Regions from separate parts of the Streptomyces sp. M41 genome, predicted to be linked through region 3. Evidence: riboswitches for the same ligand, from Rfam matches in the RefSeq annotation. Region 3 holds a riboswitch; each other region holds the start of a gene.

Region 1 (3,510 bases), on a different contig from region 3:
GGCTGGAGGGCGACGTACCGGGCGAGGCCCTCCGCGTCGGAGAAGTCCAGGGACGCCTTCAGCCGCCCGGCGGAGATGTTGGAGGCGGCGATGTGCCGGATCTTGCCCGCCTTCACCAGCTCGTCGAGCGCGCCGATGATCTCCTCGACCGGTACGTCGGGCTTGTCGAAGTGGGTGTAGTAGAGGTCGATGTGATCGGTGCCGAGGCGGCGCAGGGAGGCGTCGGCGGCGGCTTTGACGGTGGCGGCGTTCAGGCCCTGGTAGTCGGGGTGCTGGCTGACCTTCGTGGCGATCACGACGTCGTCCCGGTTGCCGCGCGCCTTCAGCCAGCTGCCGATGACGGTCTCGGACTCGCCGCCCGCGTTGCCCTCGACCCACGCCGAGTACGAGTCGGCCGTGTCGATGAAGTTGCCGCCCGCCGCCGTGTAGGCGTCGAGGACGGCGAAGGACTCGGCTTGGTCGGCCGTCCAGCCGAAGACGTTGCCGCCGAGGCAGAGCGGGAAGACCTCGAGGTCGGAGGAGCCGAGCTTGCGCAGAGAAGTCATGCTCGTCGTCAACTTCCCTGAGTGCGGGGCCTATTCCGCGGTGGCGTCGATGAGCGTGTGTGAAGAATGCGCGCACGGAAAGGGCCGGCGGCCCTGACGTCGGGGGGTCGTCGTCAGGGCCGCCGGGAAACAGCCGTGGGGCGGTGGCCGCAGGGGCCGCCGTGGGTCAGGGCGTGAGGCCCTTGCCGCGCAGCCACGCCAGGGGGTCGATGCCGCTGCCGCTGCCGTCGGGGTGCACCTCGAGGTGGAGGTGGGCGCCGGTCACGTTGCCGGTGGCGCCGACGCGGCCGATGACGTCACCGGTGTTGACCTTCTGGCCGACGCTGGCGCTGATCGAGGACTGGTGGGCGTACCAGATCTCGGTGCCGTCCTCGAGGGTGAGGACCGTCTTGTAGCCGTAGGAGCCGTCCCAGCCGGCGAAGGTGATGGTGCCGGTGTGCACAGCCTTGATCAGGGTGCCGGAGGGCGCGGCGAAGTCCAGGCCCGTGTGGTAGCCGGAGGACCAGTAAGCGCCGGCCTGTCCGAAGGTCGAGGTGAGGGTGTACGAGGAGGTCGGCAGTGCGTACTGCTTGGCCAGCTCGGCGAGGCGCTCGGCCTCGGCCTTCTTGCGGGCCTCCTCCTCGGCCTCGGCCTTCGCGGCGGCGGCCTTGGCCTTGGCTTCCTTCTCCGCCTTGGCGGCGGCAGCGGCGGCTTCCTTCTCGGCGGCGGCGAGCGCTTCGGCGGCGGCCTTGCTGTCGATCTGGTCCTGCTGCTGCTCGACCTGGGCGATGATCCGGGCCCGCAGGGCCTCACCGGCGTCGCCGGTGCCCTCGGTGGCCTCCTCGGTCGTGGCGCCCATGGTGCTCAGCGCCGTACCGGTGTCCGCCGGGGCGGCCTCGTCGTCGTCGATGAGCGGCAGGTCCGGCATGGTGATGGCAACCGGCGGCTTGCCGGTCTGCGCGGTGGCCATGCCGCCCGCGCCGACGGCGGCTATGACACCGACGCCGAGAACCGTGGAGCTGCGGGCGAGTCCCCCACCGCGCTGCTTGGCCACGCGATGCCGGCCGCGCACGGGACGAACGGTGTCCGCGGTGGGATTCCACTCCTCGAACGGGCCGTCGGTGGTGCGGTCGCGGTCGTAGCCGAAGGTGTCGGTGCTGCGCTGACCCGGTATGAACGGGGCTTGCGTAGCAGGCCTGTTGGACGCCACGTGGGCGTACTCCTTTCCTTCCTTCTCGCCTACCGGGTTAGCTGACGGGTTCGGAGCAGGAAGGTCTCCTACGCGCGTATACCGGCCGTGGGTCCACGGTGGTTTCAGCGCGATTCACCCCAGGGTGGTGGTTCCCCGGTTCCCGTACTGGGTACAGGATTCGGCGCGTGCGCACGGAGCCGCCTCTTGTGACGGCTGGGACGACCGCGCTGCGTTATCGAACGTTAATAGACGCGGGGTGCGGATTCCAAGCTGTTCCGGTTGATCGTTAACGATTTTCGCGGGGACTAACAGGTCACGAGCAGTCCAAATCGGGCGAGTTGGCCAAGGCTCAGCAGTCGCATGACTGCTGACAGTGCGTCAGTTGTTATGCGGAGGGCTCTCATCCGGTCACTGGTGGTGACGGTGGTCAGGGGCGGCGTACGGCGAGCAGCGCCATGTCGTCCGCCATCCCGCCCCCGGAGTGCCGGCGCACCTCCGCCGCGAGGGCGCCGAGCAGGGCGGCCGGCTCGCGGTGGGCGTTGGCCCGCCCCGCGAGCCGCACCTCGGGGTCGTAGAACCGCCCATTCTCGTCGCGCGCCTCGGACAGGCCGTCGGTGTACAGCAGCAGCGTGGCCCTGCTCGGGAACTCGGCTTCCTGGGCCCGGTCGGGCCAGGCGCCGAGCTCGGCCATGCCGAGGGGCAGCGCGGGCTCGGGGGCGAACAGGGAGCGCACGGTGCCGTCGGCGTACAGCAGCAGCGGCGACGGATGCCCGCGGTTGACGATCCGTACGAGCGCCTCGCCGTGCGGCAGTTCGGCGAGGACGGCGGTGGTGAACCCCTCCCGGGCGTCCACCGCTTCCCGTCGCGCGCGTTCACGCGTCAGCGCCCGCTCCAGACGCTGGGCGACCGCCTCCAGCGTGGTCTCCTGCTCGGCCGCCTCCCGGAAGGTCCCGATGACGACGGCGACGACGCCGACGGCCCCCATGCCCTTGCCGCGCACATCGCCCACGACGAGCCGGATGCCGTGCGGGCTGTCCTGCACGGCGTACAGGTCACCGCCGATGGAGGCGCCCTCCTGTGCCGCCTCGTACCGCGCCGCGATCTGATACCCGCCGATCCGCTCGGGTGGTTCGGGCAGCACGGCGCGCTGGGCTGCCTCGGCGATCGCGCGGGCGGAGGCGAGGCGGGCGTCGCTGCGGCGCACGAGCAGGTTGATGAGGACGGCGAGGACGGAGACGGTGATCACGGTCGCCAGTTCGGTGATCACTTCCGCCAGCGGCAGCCCGCCGTGCGGGACCCGCAGCACGGCCAGGGCCGCGATGGCCACGAGGCCCGTGAGCACCGTGCCGCGCAGCGAGTAGAGCGGGGCGGCACCCAGGGGCGCGGCGGTGAAGAACGGGGCGCCGGTGTAGGGCGTCGGGGTGAGGTGGTCGTACACGGCTCCGGCCGCGATCAGCAGGGCGGGGAGCGATCGGACCACCCGGCGTGCGTACGAGATCCGGCGTTCCTCCACCTCACCAGGGTTGCCGAAGCGGGGGCCGTGGGCGAGCGGTGGGGGCCGACCGGACGAGATCGGCGGCGTGCCGGGCCGGTCGGCACTCAGCGCCGGAACACGCAGGGCGGGAACACCCAGGGCGGGAAGACTCAGGGCGGGAAGACTCAGCGCCACGCACTCAGCGCCACATCTGGACCCACACACTTGGCGCCAGAAATACTCAGGGCCGGAACTCCAAGAGTTCCGGCCCTGAGCCTTCAGTAGCGGGGACAGGATTTGAACCTGCGACCTCTGGGTTA
Region 2 (3,510 bases), on a different contig from region 3:
CTCGCCCGCCTGGAGGGCCAGACCGCGCTCGCGACCCTGCTCACCCGCCTCCCCGATCTGCAACTCGCCGTCGACCCTGCCGACTTGCGGTGGCGGGGCGGTCTCATCATGCGAGGCCTGCGCACGCTTCCGGTGGAATTCACCCCAGTTGAGTAGGTCCGTCCACGTCGGCAAACGCGACACGCGCTCATGTCTGTGATCTTCACGTGATCTACGCGGCATTAACTTGTGACAAGTGATCGTCTGCCTATACGTTCACGGATCAACGACGGCGCCCAGGTTTTACGCGCCGCGGTCACTGCTGTCTCGCGAAAGGTCCCCGCATGCTCACCGGGAACGGTCGTCACCGTCGCCCCCGTCAGGCTCCGGCACTCCTCGTCGCGGCCGGCGTGACCGGCTCCGCCATCGCCATTCCGCTCCTCGGCGCCACGGGCGCGAGCGCGGCCGACGGCACGGTCTGGGACAAGGTGGCCGAGTGCGAGAGCGGCGGCTCCTGGAGCGCGGACACCGGCAACGGCCACTACGGCGGACTCCAGCTGACCCAGGACGACTGGGACCGGTACGGCGGCCTCGACTATGCCGAGAGCCCCGACCTGGCGAGCCGTTCTCAGCAGATCGCCGTGGCGCAGAACATCCTCCAGGATCAGGGGACCAGCGCCTGGGGCACCTGCGCCGTGCTCAACGGGCTCACTCAGAAGTCCGGTGCGATCGACCTCGACACAGGTGTCGCGGAGGACTCCCCGTCCGAAGTGTCCGGCTCTTCCGGATTGCTCGATTCGCCCGGGCAGTCGAACTCGGATGACTCGACGGGGTCGTCGAATGATGGTGAATCATCCAGTTCGCCCGATTATTCGGATTCATCCAGCGACTCCTCGGTGTCCGATTCGCCGAGTGGCTCTTCGGGGGCTTCGTCCGAATCCGCTCAGGATTCCGACAGTTCCTCCTCCTCCTCTTCCTCTTCTTCTTCATCGCCTTCGTCCTCTTCGTCGTCTCCGTCGGGCAAGACGGACAGTTCCGTCAAGCCCGACAAGTCAGCCGACGCGAAGCCCACGAAGTCGCCTGACGACTCACCCGGCGAATCGACTGAAAGCGACAAACAGGACAAGTGGCAGCAGGAGCCGGGCTCCTGGAGTCTCGTCGACACCAGCTCGGTGGACGCCGGGTCCGTCGATGTCGGCGCGACAGGCTCCGGGCGTCACCGCGGCGCCAGCGCCGACGAGAGCGAGGGGGTCGAGGGTGCCGCCAAGTCCTCCGGCCGCCACGCCTCGTACAGCGTCCGTCCCGGCGACACTCTCGCGTCCATCGCCGACTCCCTTGACCTCGACGGCGGGTGGCGCGCGCTCTACGACGCGAACAAGGGCGCCATCGGTGCCGACGCCAATGACATCTTCCCCGGTCAGACCCTGGACGTCCCGGCCGAATAAGGGCTGAACAGGGCGAAAAACTGCGGGAGTTCGCGTCATATTTCGCACCTGAATGTCCGTTTTAAAAGCAGTGAGAGATAGATCTCAGAAGCCCTGATCGTCTTTGAAATTCCGCGAATCGCGTGACTACGGTCATGACCGCTCGCCACCAGTGCGAGCCCCGATGGCCGTCACGCCGAATCCTGCCGGCGGCCGTACGGGAACAGTCGTCGCGTCAAGCGCCGTAGGCAGGAGCGGGGGACCCAAGGTTTGCGCCGGGTCCGGCAGTTGAGGTCCTTCGGGGCCACACGGCCGGAACCGGCTCGGGGTGAAGTCGCGCACCAGCGTCAGCGGTGCGCGGCCGGGCAACTCAACCGGCCCGAACCCGACAGCTCACCTCGTAGGCGTCGGTGAGGGGATCCTTCCATGCTGTTTTCCAGCAAGGGCAAGCACCGTCGTCCGTCCAAGGCCGCTCGCGCCGTCGCCGTAGTCGGCGTCACCGGTGCCGCCGCCGTCGCCGCGCCGCTGATGGCCGCCGGCAGCGCCTCGGCCGCCACCGCTTCCGAGTGGGACGCCGTCGCCCAGTGCGAGTCCGGCGGCAACTGGTCGATCAACACCGGCAACGGCTACTACGGCGGTCTGCAGTTCTCCGCCTCCACCTGGGCCGCGTACGGCGGCACCCAGTACGCCGCCACCGCCGACCAGGCCAGCAAGACCCAGCAGATCGAGATCGCCGAGAAGGTCCTCGCCGGGCAGGGCAAGGGTGCCTGGCCGCACTGCGGCACCGGCCTGTCGAGCGCCGCCTACAACGGCTCCTCGTCGAGCGACTCCTCGCAGAGCACCGAGGCCCCGCGTGCCACCGAGGAGCAGCCGGCCTCCCGCTCCGCCGAGCGCCCGGCCGCGGAGAAGAAGAGCACCAAGACCGTCACCACCCCGACCGGCAAGAAGGTCAAGAAGGGTGATGGCGAGTACAAGGTCGCCAAGGGCGACACCCTCAGCTCGATCGCCGCGGACGAGGACGTCAAGGGCGGCTGGGAGAAGCTGTTCCAGCTGAACAAGGACATCGTCGAGGACGCGGACCTGATCTACCCGGGTCAGCAGCTGCACCTGAAGTAAGGCCGCACACCCGCCGCATACGCGTCCCCATGGACTCCCCGCTCCGGTGCGTCTTCCCCCGTACGCACCGGGGCGGGGTTCTTTTGTGGGGTGTTTTTGTTCCGTTCGGAAACAATTCGCTCTCGGTTCTGTCCACGGGGCGGTCGACCGCTGGCCGATCCCCCGGAGCCGGTTAGGCTCGTCCCGCAGCACGCACCGCGGTCTGCGTACAGGCTTCACATCCAAGAAGGAGATGCTCGTGCCGTCCATCGACGTCGTCGTAGCCCGGGAAATCCTGGACTCCCGAGGCAATCCCACGGTCGAGGTCGAGGTCGGCCTCGACGACGGCAGCACGGGTCGTGCCGCCGTCCCGTCCGGCGCCTCCACCGGCGCCTTCGAGGCCATCGAGCTCCGCGACGGTGACCCGAACCGCTACCTCGGCAAGGGCGTCGAGAAGGCCGTCCTCGCCGTCATCGAGCAGATCGGCCCGGAGCTGGTCGGCTACGACGCCACCGAGCAGCGCCTGATCGACCAGGCCATGTTCGACCTGGACGCCACCGACAACAAGGGCTCCCTCGGCGCCAACGCCATCCTCGGCGTCTCGCTCGCCGTCGCCCACGCCGCCTCCGAGGCCAGCGACCTCCCGCTCTTCCGCTACCTGGGCGGCCCGAACGCGCACCTGCTGCCGGTGCCGATGATGAACATCCTGAACGGCGGCTCGCACGCCGACACCAACGTGGACATCCAGGAGTTCATGATCGCCCCCATCGGCGCGGAGTCCTTCTCCGAGGCGCTGCGCTGGGGCGCCGAGGTCTACCACACCCTCAAGAAGGTGCTGAAGCGCAAGGGCCTGAACACCGGCCTCGGCGACGAGGGCGGCTTCGCCCCGAACCTGGACTCCAACCGCGCCGCCCTCGACCTCATCCTCGAGGCCGTCAAGGAGGCCGGCTACACCCCCGGCGAGCAGATCGCCCTGGCGCTCGACGTCGCCGCGTCCGAGTTCTACAAGGAC
Region 3 (3,510 bases):
GGTGTGGAAGGGGGATGTGGGGGCGGTCGGGGTGGTGGTGGCGGGCATGGGGCGATGCTAGGGAGCGGGGTGGGGGTTGGGGGTGGGGCGCGCTCGGGGGTGGGGAAATTGGGCTGGGGTGGGGGTGGGGGTGGGGGTGGAGGTGAGGGCGGGGGGCGTGGGTTTGGGTTGCGGTTGCCCGTGCGGCTGCGGTTGTGGTGTTGGTGGGTATCTGTGCCGGGTGCCGGGTGCCGGGTGCCGGGTGCCGGGTGCCGGGTGTGGTGGGTGCTGTGCCTGCGGCGGCCCGTGGCTCTTCGGTGGGGGTGCGCGTAGCGCCTGCGGGTGAGTTGTGGGGCGGGGCCGTGCCGGGGGTGTCCATCCTCGGACCGGCGGTCGAGCGGCGATCAGAGGTTCTGTTTCTTGACGCCGGCACTGTGGGCGGACACCCCCCGGCACGTCTCCTTGCCGCCGTACGCCGCTGCGCCCTCAGGCCGGGCGGACCACGCTGTGGATCGACGACTCGCCGTCGTAGTAGACCGACTCCTCGCGGACGTACGTGCCCGGCTTGGGGGCGTGGATCATCATGCCGTTGCCGATGTAGATGCCCACGTGGGTGACGTCGTCGTAGAAGAAGACCAGGTCGCCGGGCTGGGCGTTGGCGATGGAGACGGTGGTGCCGGCGTTGACCTGGTCGTAGGTGACGCGGGGGATGTCCACGCCGGCGGCCTTCCAGGCGGCCTGGGTGAGGCCGGAGCAGTCGTAGGAGTCGGGGCCGGTGGCGCCCCAGACGTACGGCTTGCCTATCTGGGCGCGGGCGAAGGCGAGTGTCTTCTCGGCCTTGGTGGCGTACGAGGAGTCCGAGGCGCTGGAGTCGGACGACGACTCGCTGCTTTCCTGCTGGGCGGCCTCCTGGCGCTGACGTTCGGCCTCCGCCTGCTGCCGGGCCAGTTCCTCGGCCTTGCGCGCCGCCTCCTGCTGCTTGCGCTTCTCGATCGCGGCGAGGTGGGCCTTTTCCTGCGCCGTCAGCTTGGAGAGGAGTTCGCGGGCGTCGGACAGTTTCTTCTGGACCGTCGTCTTGGCCGTCTGGAGGTCGTTCTGCGACTCGGTGAGCGTTTCGAGGCTTTTGGTGGCCTCCTGGCGCTTCTTCATCGTCGCGGACTGCTGGGTGAAGTATTCGTCGACCGACTCCTCCTGACGGTCGGTCATACGACCCATCAGTTGGGACTGGTCGAAGTAGTCCTGCGGTGTGTCCGCGAGGAGGAAGGTCGCGGTGTCGGGGGCCACGGTTCCCGTGCGGTACTGGGCGGCGGCGTTGCGGCCCAGTTCCTCGCGCGCCTCGTTGAGCTTCTGGGTGCGCTTGGCGACGGCGTCCAGGAGGGTGTCGACGTTCTTGCGCTGCTTGGCGGTCCTGTCCTTGGCCGCGTTGTACTTCTCGGTCGCCGACTCCGCCTGGCGGTAGAGGTCGTCGACCTTCTTCTCGACCTCTTCGAGGCTCGGCTTGTCGTCCGTCGACGGGCTCGCGTTCGCCGACTGGGACAGCAGGGCTACGGAGGTGAGGGCCGCCGTGGCGAGGGCGGGGGTCCGTATGCCTGCTACGCGCGAACCAGCGGGGCGCGACTTGCGGTGCGACGCCAAGGGAGGCGACTCCTTCCACGTTCCGCCTACCGAGTTAGCTGTCGGGTTCGGGCGGGTGGTTCGGAAGGGTTGCCCTACGGCCGTTCCCGGGGAAGGGAAGTCGGGCCGATTCACCCCAAGTTCGGTGGGTCCCCGGCTCCGGTCGCTGTGGCGGACCGGACTCGGCGGAGGCCGTGCGGCCCGGCGTCGTTCGCCGGTGGGGGTCGTACGGCCTGTCCGGCACGGTAGCCAACTCGTGTGGCGCCTGTGAAGGTTGATGTTCGATATGCCCGATACATTTTCGTGACCTTCGGTCAGGGTGACGCAGATCATGGTTATTGGGGGTGGAGTTGCCAGCTTTTGTCCTGCTGTGAGGTGATCGGCGGAATGGGGTGGGCTGGTGTAACGGATCGTGATCGGGCGGTGCTGGAGGGTGGGGGGTGGGGCTCTTGGCTGATTGGGGAAGATCATCCGGATCTCGGAGGGGCGATGTTCTCGGGGTGGCGGCGGGCTGTCAGTGGGGCGCCCTAGACTCGGAGAGCGATGAGCAGCCTCTTTGACGACAGCTTCCTGGCGGACCTCAAGGCCCCTCGGGCCCACGAGGAAGAACACCCGCCACCGCCCGAGGACGATCACGCTCCGGAGTCGGTTCCGGACGATCTGTTCGGCGGGAAGTTCGACGTGCCGCCGGACCGGGACGACTACTACCGCGACGGCGCCCCGCGTCCCGCGCTCGACGCCGCCGCGCTGCTGGAGGGGCTCAACGAGAACCAGCGTGCGGCCGTCGTCCACTCCGGCACCCCGCTGCTCATCGTGGCCGGAGCGGGGTCGGGCAAGACGCGTGTGCTCACGCATCGCATCGCGCATCTGCTGGCCGAGCGGAAGGTGCATCCGGGGCAGATCCTGGCGATCACCTTCACGAACAAGGCCGCGGGCGAGATGAAGGAGCGGGTCGAGCAGCTGGTCGGCCCGCGCGCGAACGCGATGTGGGTGATGACCTTCCACAGTGCGTGCGTACGCATCCTGCGCAGGGAGAGCAAGAAGCTCGGGTTCACGTCATCGTTCTCGATCTACGACGCCGCCGACAGCAAGCGGCTGATGGCGCTCGTCTGCCGTGATCTGGACCTCGACCCGAAGCGGTTCCCGCCCAAGTCCTTCAGCGCCAAGATCAGCAACCTGAAGAACGAGCTGATCGACGAGGAGGACTTCGCCGCCCAGGCGACGGACGGCTTCGAGAAGACGCTCGCTCAGGCGTACGCCCTGTACCAGTCACGGCTGCGCGAGGCGAACGCCCTGGACTTCGACGACCTGATCATGACGACGGTCAATCTGCTGCGCGCCTTCCCGGACGTGGCCGAGCACTACCGCCGCCGGTTCCGGCATGTCCTCGTCGACGAGTACCAGGACACCAACCACGCCCAGTACGCGCTGGTGCGCGAGCTCGTCGGCACGCGTGAGCACCCCGTCGACGTGCCGCCCAGCGATTACGACGTCCCGCCCGCCGAGCTGTGCGTGGTGGGCGACGCCGACCAGTCGATCTACGCCTTCCGCGGCGCGACCATTCGCAACATCCTCCAGTTCGAGGAGGACTACCCGGACGCGACGACGATCCTGCTCGAGCAGAACTACCGGTCGACGCAGACGATCCTCACCGTCGCCAACGCGGTCATCGAGCGCAACGAGTCCCGCCGCCCCAAGAACCTGTGGACCAACGCGGGCGCGGGCGCCCGTATCACCGGCTATGTCGCGGACACCGAGCACGACGAGGCGCAGTTCGTCGCCGACGAGATAGACCGACTCACGGACGCGGGTGACGCGAAGGCGGGCGATGTGGCCGTCTTCTACCGGACGAACGCCCAGTCCCGAGTCTTCGAGGAAGTCTTCATCCGCGTCGGCCTGCCGTACAAGGTCGTCGGC
Region 4 (3,510 bases), on a different contig from region 3:
GCCCGCACAGAACGAGACCAGGTCCGGGGCCAGTTCGATGGCCTGGGGCAGCTGGTCCGCCACGATCTGGTCGAGCAGTTTGCCGCGCACGGCGAGGTTCGTGTAGATGAAGTCGCCCTCGGGACGCCGGTCCGCGAGGAGGACCGCGAACCGGTCGGCCCAGCCCACGAACGCCCCGTCGGGGCCGGGGTCGCCGACGCCTTCGGTGAAGCTGTCCCCCACCGCGACGTACGACCCGATCACTGATCTGCTGTCACTCTTCGAATCGTCTGTCACATCGGCACATGATTCACCTTTGAATGTGACCTACGCGACCGTAGGGCGGGGTTGACGAACGGTGAGATAAGCCACTCCCCAAGGGTTCACCAAACTCGGAATAACCACCTGGCCCACCGCGTTGCGTGCGGCCTGCGGCAGGGGCGGGGCGGGCGGCTGCCCCACCCGCAAGGCGGTGACGGCAGACCGAAGGCCGGACCCGGGGATCGGGGTCCGGCCTTCGGTTGCGTGTCAGGCAGGTTGCGCTCGCGTGGAGCGACGGTCAGCCGAGGGAGACGCCCTTGGAGCGGAGGTAGGCGACCGGGTCCACGTCGGAGCCGTAGTCCGGCGTGGTGCGGATCTCGAAGTGCAGGTGCGGGCCGGTCACATTGCCGGTCGCGCCGGAGAGGCCGATCTCCTGGCCCGCGCTCACGCTCTGGCCGCTGGAGACGGACAGCGAGGACAGGTGGGCGTACTGGGCGTAGTGGCCGTCGGCGAGCTGGATGACGACCTGGTTGCCGTACGCGCCGCCCCAGCCGGCGGAGACGACGGTTCCCGCGCCGACCGCCTTCAGGGGCGTGCCGGTCGGGGCGGAGAAGTCGACGCCGGTGTGGTAGCCGCTCGACCACATGCTGCCCGCCACCTTGTAGGCGGTGCCGACGGAAGCGGTGGACAGCGGGGCGGAGAAGCCTGCGGCGCTCTGGGCGGCCGTGGCCGCCTTCTGCGGGGCGGAGGACTTCGTGCCGGAGGAGTCCTTCTTGGAGGACTGGGAGGACCGGGAGGACTCGGAGGAGCCCGACGACTTGGACGACTGGGATGATTCAGACGATTCAGACGCCGAAGCGGAGGACGGGGACGACGACTTGGGAGCGGCCGTCGCGGCCTTCTCGCCACCGACGGAGAGCTTCAGACCCGGGTGGATCAGCGACGGGTCGGCGCCGACGGCCTCACGGTTGTCGGCGTAGAGCTGCTTCCAGCCGCCGTCGACGCTCTGCTCGTCGGCGATCTTTGCGAGGTAGTCGCCCACCTTCACCGAATAGGTGCGCGCACCCGTCTTTTTGTCGGCAGCCTTCTTCGCCGCCTTCTTCTCGACGACCGGAGCCGACTGGACGGCCTTTTCCGAAACGGACTGAGAGGGAGCCGCGTTGGCTCCGGTGGCCCCGATGAGCGGGAGGGCGAGAGCGGCGCCACCGGTTCCGGCGACGGCGACGGAGCGGGGGAGGCGCAGGGACTTGGGGCGGCGGTGCTTACCCTTCGCGGGCATGGCGAATTCCTCTCCGGCGCCTACGAGGTGAGCTGTCGGGTGCGAGCTGGAGATGCCCGGCCGCGCCGAGGCGCGACTTGACCCCAAGCCGTTCCGGAGACCGGAACAGGCGTTGTACCTGTGGGTCCCCCGCTCCTGCCGTGCACGGGTGAGTTTGCGCGGAGTCCGGTCGGCGGCAGGATTAGGCGTCCGTCCGGATTGGGGGCGAACGTAAGCGAGGAAGACGCACGGGAACAAGTGAGGGGTTCCGTCCGAATGCGTTCCCGTTGATCCCTTGTGGGAATTACCGGTCACACTCCGTGAATTATGGGGACCTCTCCCGACTCAAAGTCCCATGAAAAGCGCCCGAATTACGTGGACATGACGAACGACGCACGGTCACGGATATGACGCTGCTCACGTGACGTTGCTCCAGCTTTCCTTAATACAGAGCGAGTTGGAATGAAGGCGCCAATTCGGACAGAACCCCTAGATGTGACGCTGGAGGATATCTAGCCACATCGAGGTCGTCGCGCAAATCGGAAGGAAGCTCACAATGCCGATGCAGAACAGACCAAATCGGAGCAGAGCCTCGATGGATTCGCCCGTTTCGAGGCAGGCCATTCGCAGCGCAAAGACTCCCTTCCACCATCAAACGCTCTCAGAACCGAAAAATATGGACAGATGTATCAAGGTCCCACGTCATCGAGGTGTCCACCCGCGGCGACGGCGCTTGTGGACAACTCATTGCCCCAGGAACCGATGTCGTATCGTCAGGAGCACCCCGTCGGCCACACGCCGAGCCGCGCCGCCGGGGCCGACCGGGAGGGAGCCCCCGTGACGCAGCAGATCCCGTCGACCGAGCCCGAGCTGGCCGGAGTGCGCAACTTCCGCGATGTGGGCGGGCTGCCGACCGTGGACGGACGACGGGTGCGGCACGGCGTGCTGTTCCGCAGCGGCCACCTGGCGCACGCGACCGAGGACGACGCCGCCTTCCTCGGCTCCCTGGGCCTGCACACCATCTTCGACTTCCGCAACGCCGCCGATCAGAAGCTAGAGGGTCCGGACGTCGCGCTGCCGGGGGTGCGCAATGTGAACCTGCCGTTGAGTGACCCCGCGGACGGCGCGGAGTTCTGGAAGATGGTCCGGGACGGCGACATCGAGCAGCTGCGGGAGATCCTGTCGGACGGCAAGGCCGCGGACCGGATGATCGCCTCGTACCGGCTGATCATCAAGGAGCGCACCGGCGAGCACTCACAGGTGCTGCACTCCCTCGCCGAGGACAGCGTCCCCGCCCTCATGCACTGCGCCGCGGGCAAGGACCGCGCCGGCCTGTCCATCGCCGTGACACTGCTCGCCGTCGGCGTCGAGCGCGAGGCGATCGTCGCCGACTATCTGGAGTCCAACGCCAAGCACCGTCGCTACAAGGTGAAGCGCAGCGGCAGCGGCCCGTCGGTCTACTCAGCGGAGGTCATGGAGCTGCTCAGCCCCCTCTTCGACGCGCGCGCCGAGTATCTGACCGCCGCCTTCGAGACGATCGAGCAGACATGGGGCGGTGTCGACAGCTACCTGGAGCAGGGTCTGCGGATCACCCCCCGGACCCGGGAGCGGCTGCGGGAGCGGCTCCTCGACTGACGCTCGTCCGCCCGGCGCCCCGTGCCTGCGTCGCGCCGGCGCCTACTTCGCGCCGGTGCCTACTTCGCGCCCGCCTCGAACAGGAAGTAGATGAAGGCGGCGAAGACGTGCCCCACCGCGATGTAGATGATGAGCCGCACCCACAGGGCACGCGGGAACTTCTCCTCCATGTCGCTCATCGCGTCTCTCCAGAGGTGGGGCCCAGGCACAGGGCGGCCGTGGGGCTCTGCAACAGGGTGTGGACGAAGAGCAGCTCGACACCGTCCTCGTCCTGGGCGGCGATGCGGTGCGGGGTGAGCGAGTCGAAATGCGCGCTGTCACCGGGTGCGAGCCGGTGTGCGGTGTCCCCTAGGTGCAGCCGCAGCCGTCCTCGCAGG

What was found. A riboswitch is a leader RNA that binds a small molecule or an ion and turns the genes downstream of it on or off. The one in region 3 is predicted to bind cyclic di-AMP.
Region 1: another riboswitch for cyclic di-AMP. It lies ahead of ACHBTE_RS32360 (M23 family metallopeptidase); the one in region 3 lies ahead of ACHBTE_RS05990 (NlpC/P60 family protein).
Region 2: another riboswitch for cyclic di-AMP. It lies ahead of ACHBTE_RS22155 (transglycosylase family protein); the one in region 3 lies ahead of ACHBTE_RS05990 (NlpC/P60 family protein).
Region 4: another riboswitch for cyclic di-AMP. It lies ahead of ACHBTE_RS02295 (M23 family metallopeptidase); the one in region 3 lies ahead of ACHBTE_RS05990 (NlpC/P60 family protein).

What each region holds. Positions count from the first base shown of each region.
Region 1 is NZ_JBIMKE010000039.1:17,747-21,256, forward strand. Features, by position in the region: gene ACHBTE_RS32355 (aldo/keto reductase) at 1-545, opposite strand, end outside; gene ACHBTE_RS32360 (M23 family metallopeptidase) at 712-1,734, opposite strand; cyclic di-AMP (ydaO/yuaA leader) riboswitch at 1,746-1,910, opposite strand; gene ACHBTE_RS32365 (PP2C family protein-serine/threonine phosphatase) at 2,144-3,229, opposite strand; tRNA gene ACHBTE_RS32370 (tRNA-Met) at 3,473-3,510, opposite strand, start outside.
Region 2 is NZ_JBIMKE010000018.1:80,662-84,171, reverse strand. Features, by position in the region: gene ACHBTE_RS22165 (cytochrome P450) at 1-156, shown strand, start outside; gene ACHBTE_RS22160 (transglycosylase family protein) at 324-1,424, shown strand; cyclic di-AMP (ydaO/yuaA leader) riboswitch at 1,634-1,825, shown strand; gene ACHBTE_RS22155 (transglycosylase family protein) at 1,830-2,519, shown strand; gene eno (phosphopyruvate hydratase) at 2,758-3,510, shown strand, end outside.
Region 3 is NZ_JBIMKE010000003.1:334,243-337,752, forward strand. Features, by position in the region: gene ACHBTE_RS05985 (tellurite resistance/C4-dicarboxylate transporter family protein) at 1-48, opposite strand, end outside; gene ACHBTE_RS05990 (NlpC/P60 family protein) at 466-1,614, opposite strand; cyclic di-AMP (ydaO/yuaA leader) riboswitch at 1,622-1,791, opposite strand; gene pcrA (DNA helicase PcrA) at 2,137-3,510, shown strand, end outside.
Region 4 is NZ_JBIMKE010000001.1:501,450-504,959, reverse strand. Features, by position in the region: gene ACHBTE_RS02300 (SGNH/GDSL hydrolase family protein) at 1-243, opposite strand, end outside; gene ACHBTE_RS02295 (M23 family metallopeptidase) at 539-1,519, opposite strand; cyclic di-AMP (ydaO/yuaA leader) riboswitch at 1,524-1,680, opposite strand; gene ACHBTE_RS02290 (tyrosine-protein phosphatase) at 2,336-3,133, shown strand; gene ACHBTE_RS02285 (DUF6126 family protein) at 3,193-3,312, opposite strand; gene ACHBTE_RS02280 (helix-turn-helix domain-containing protein) at 3,309-3,510, opposite strand, start outside.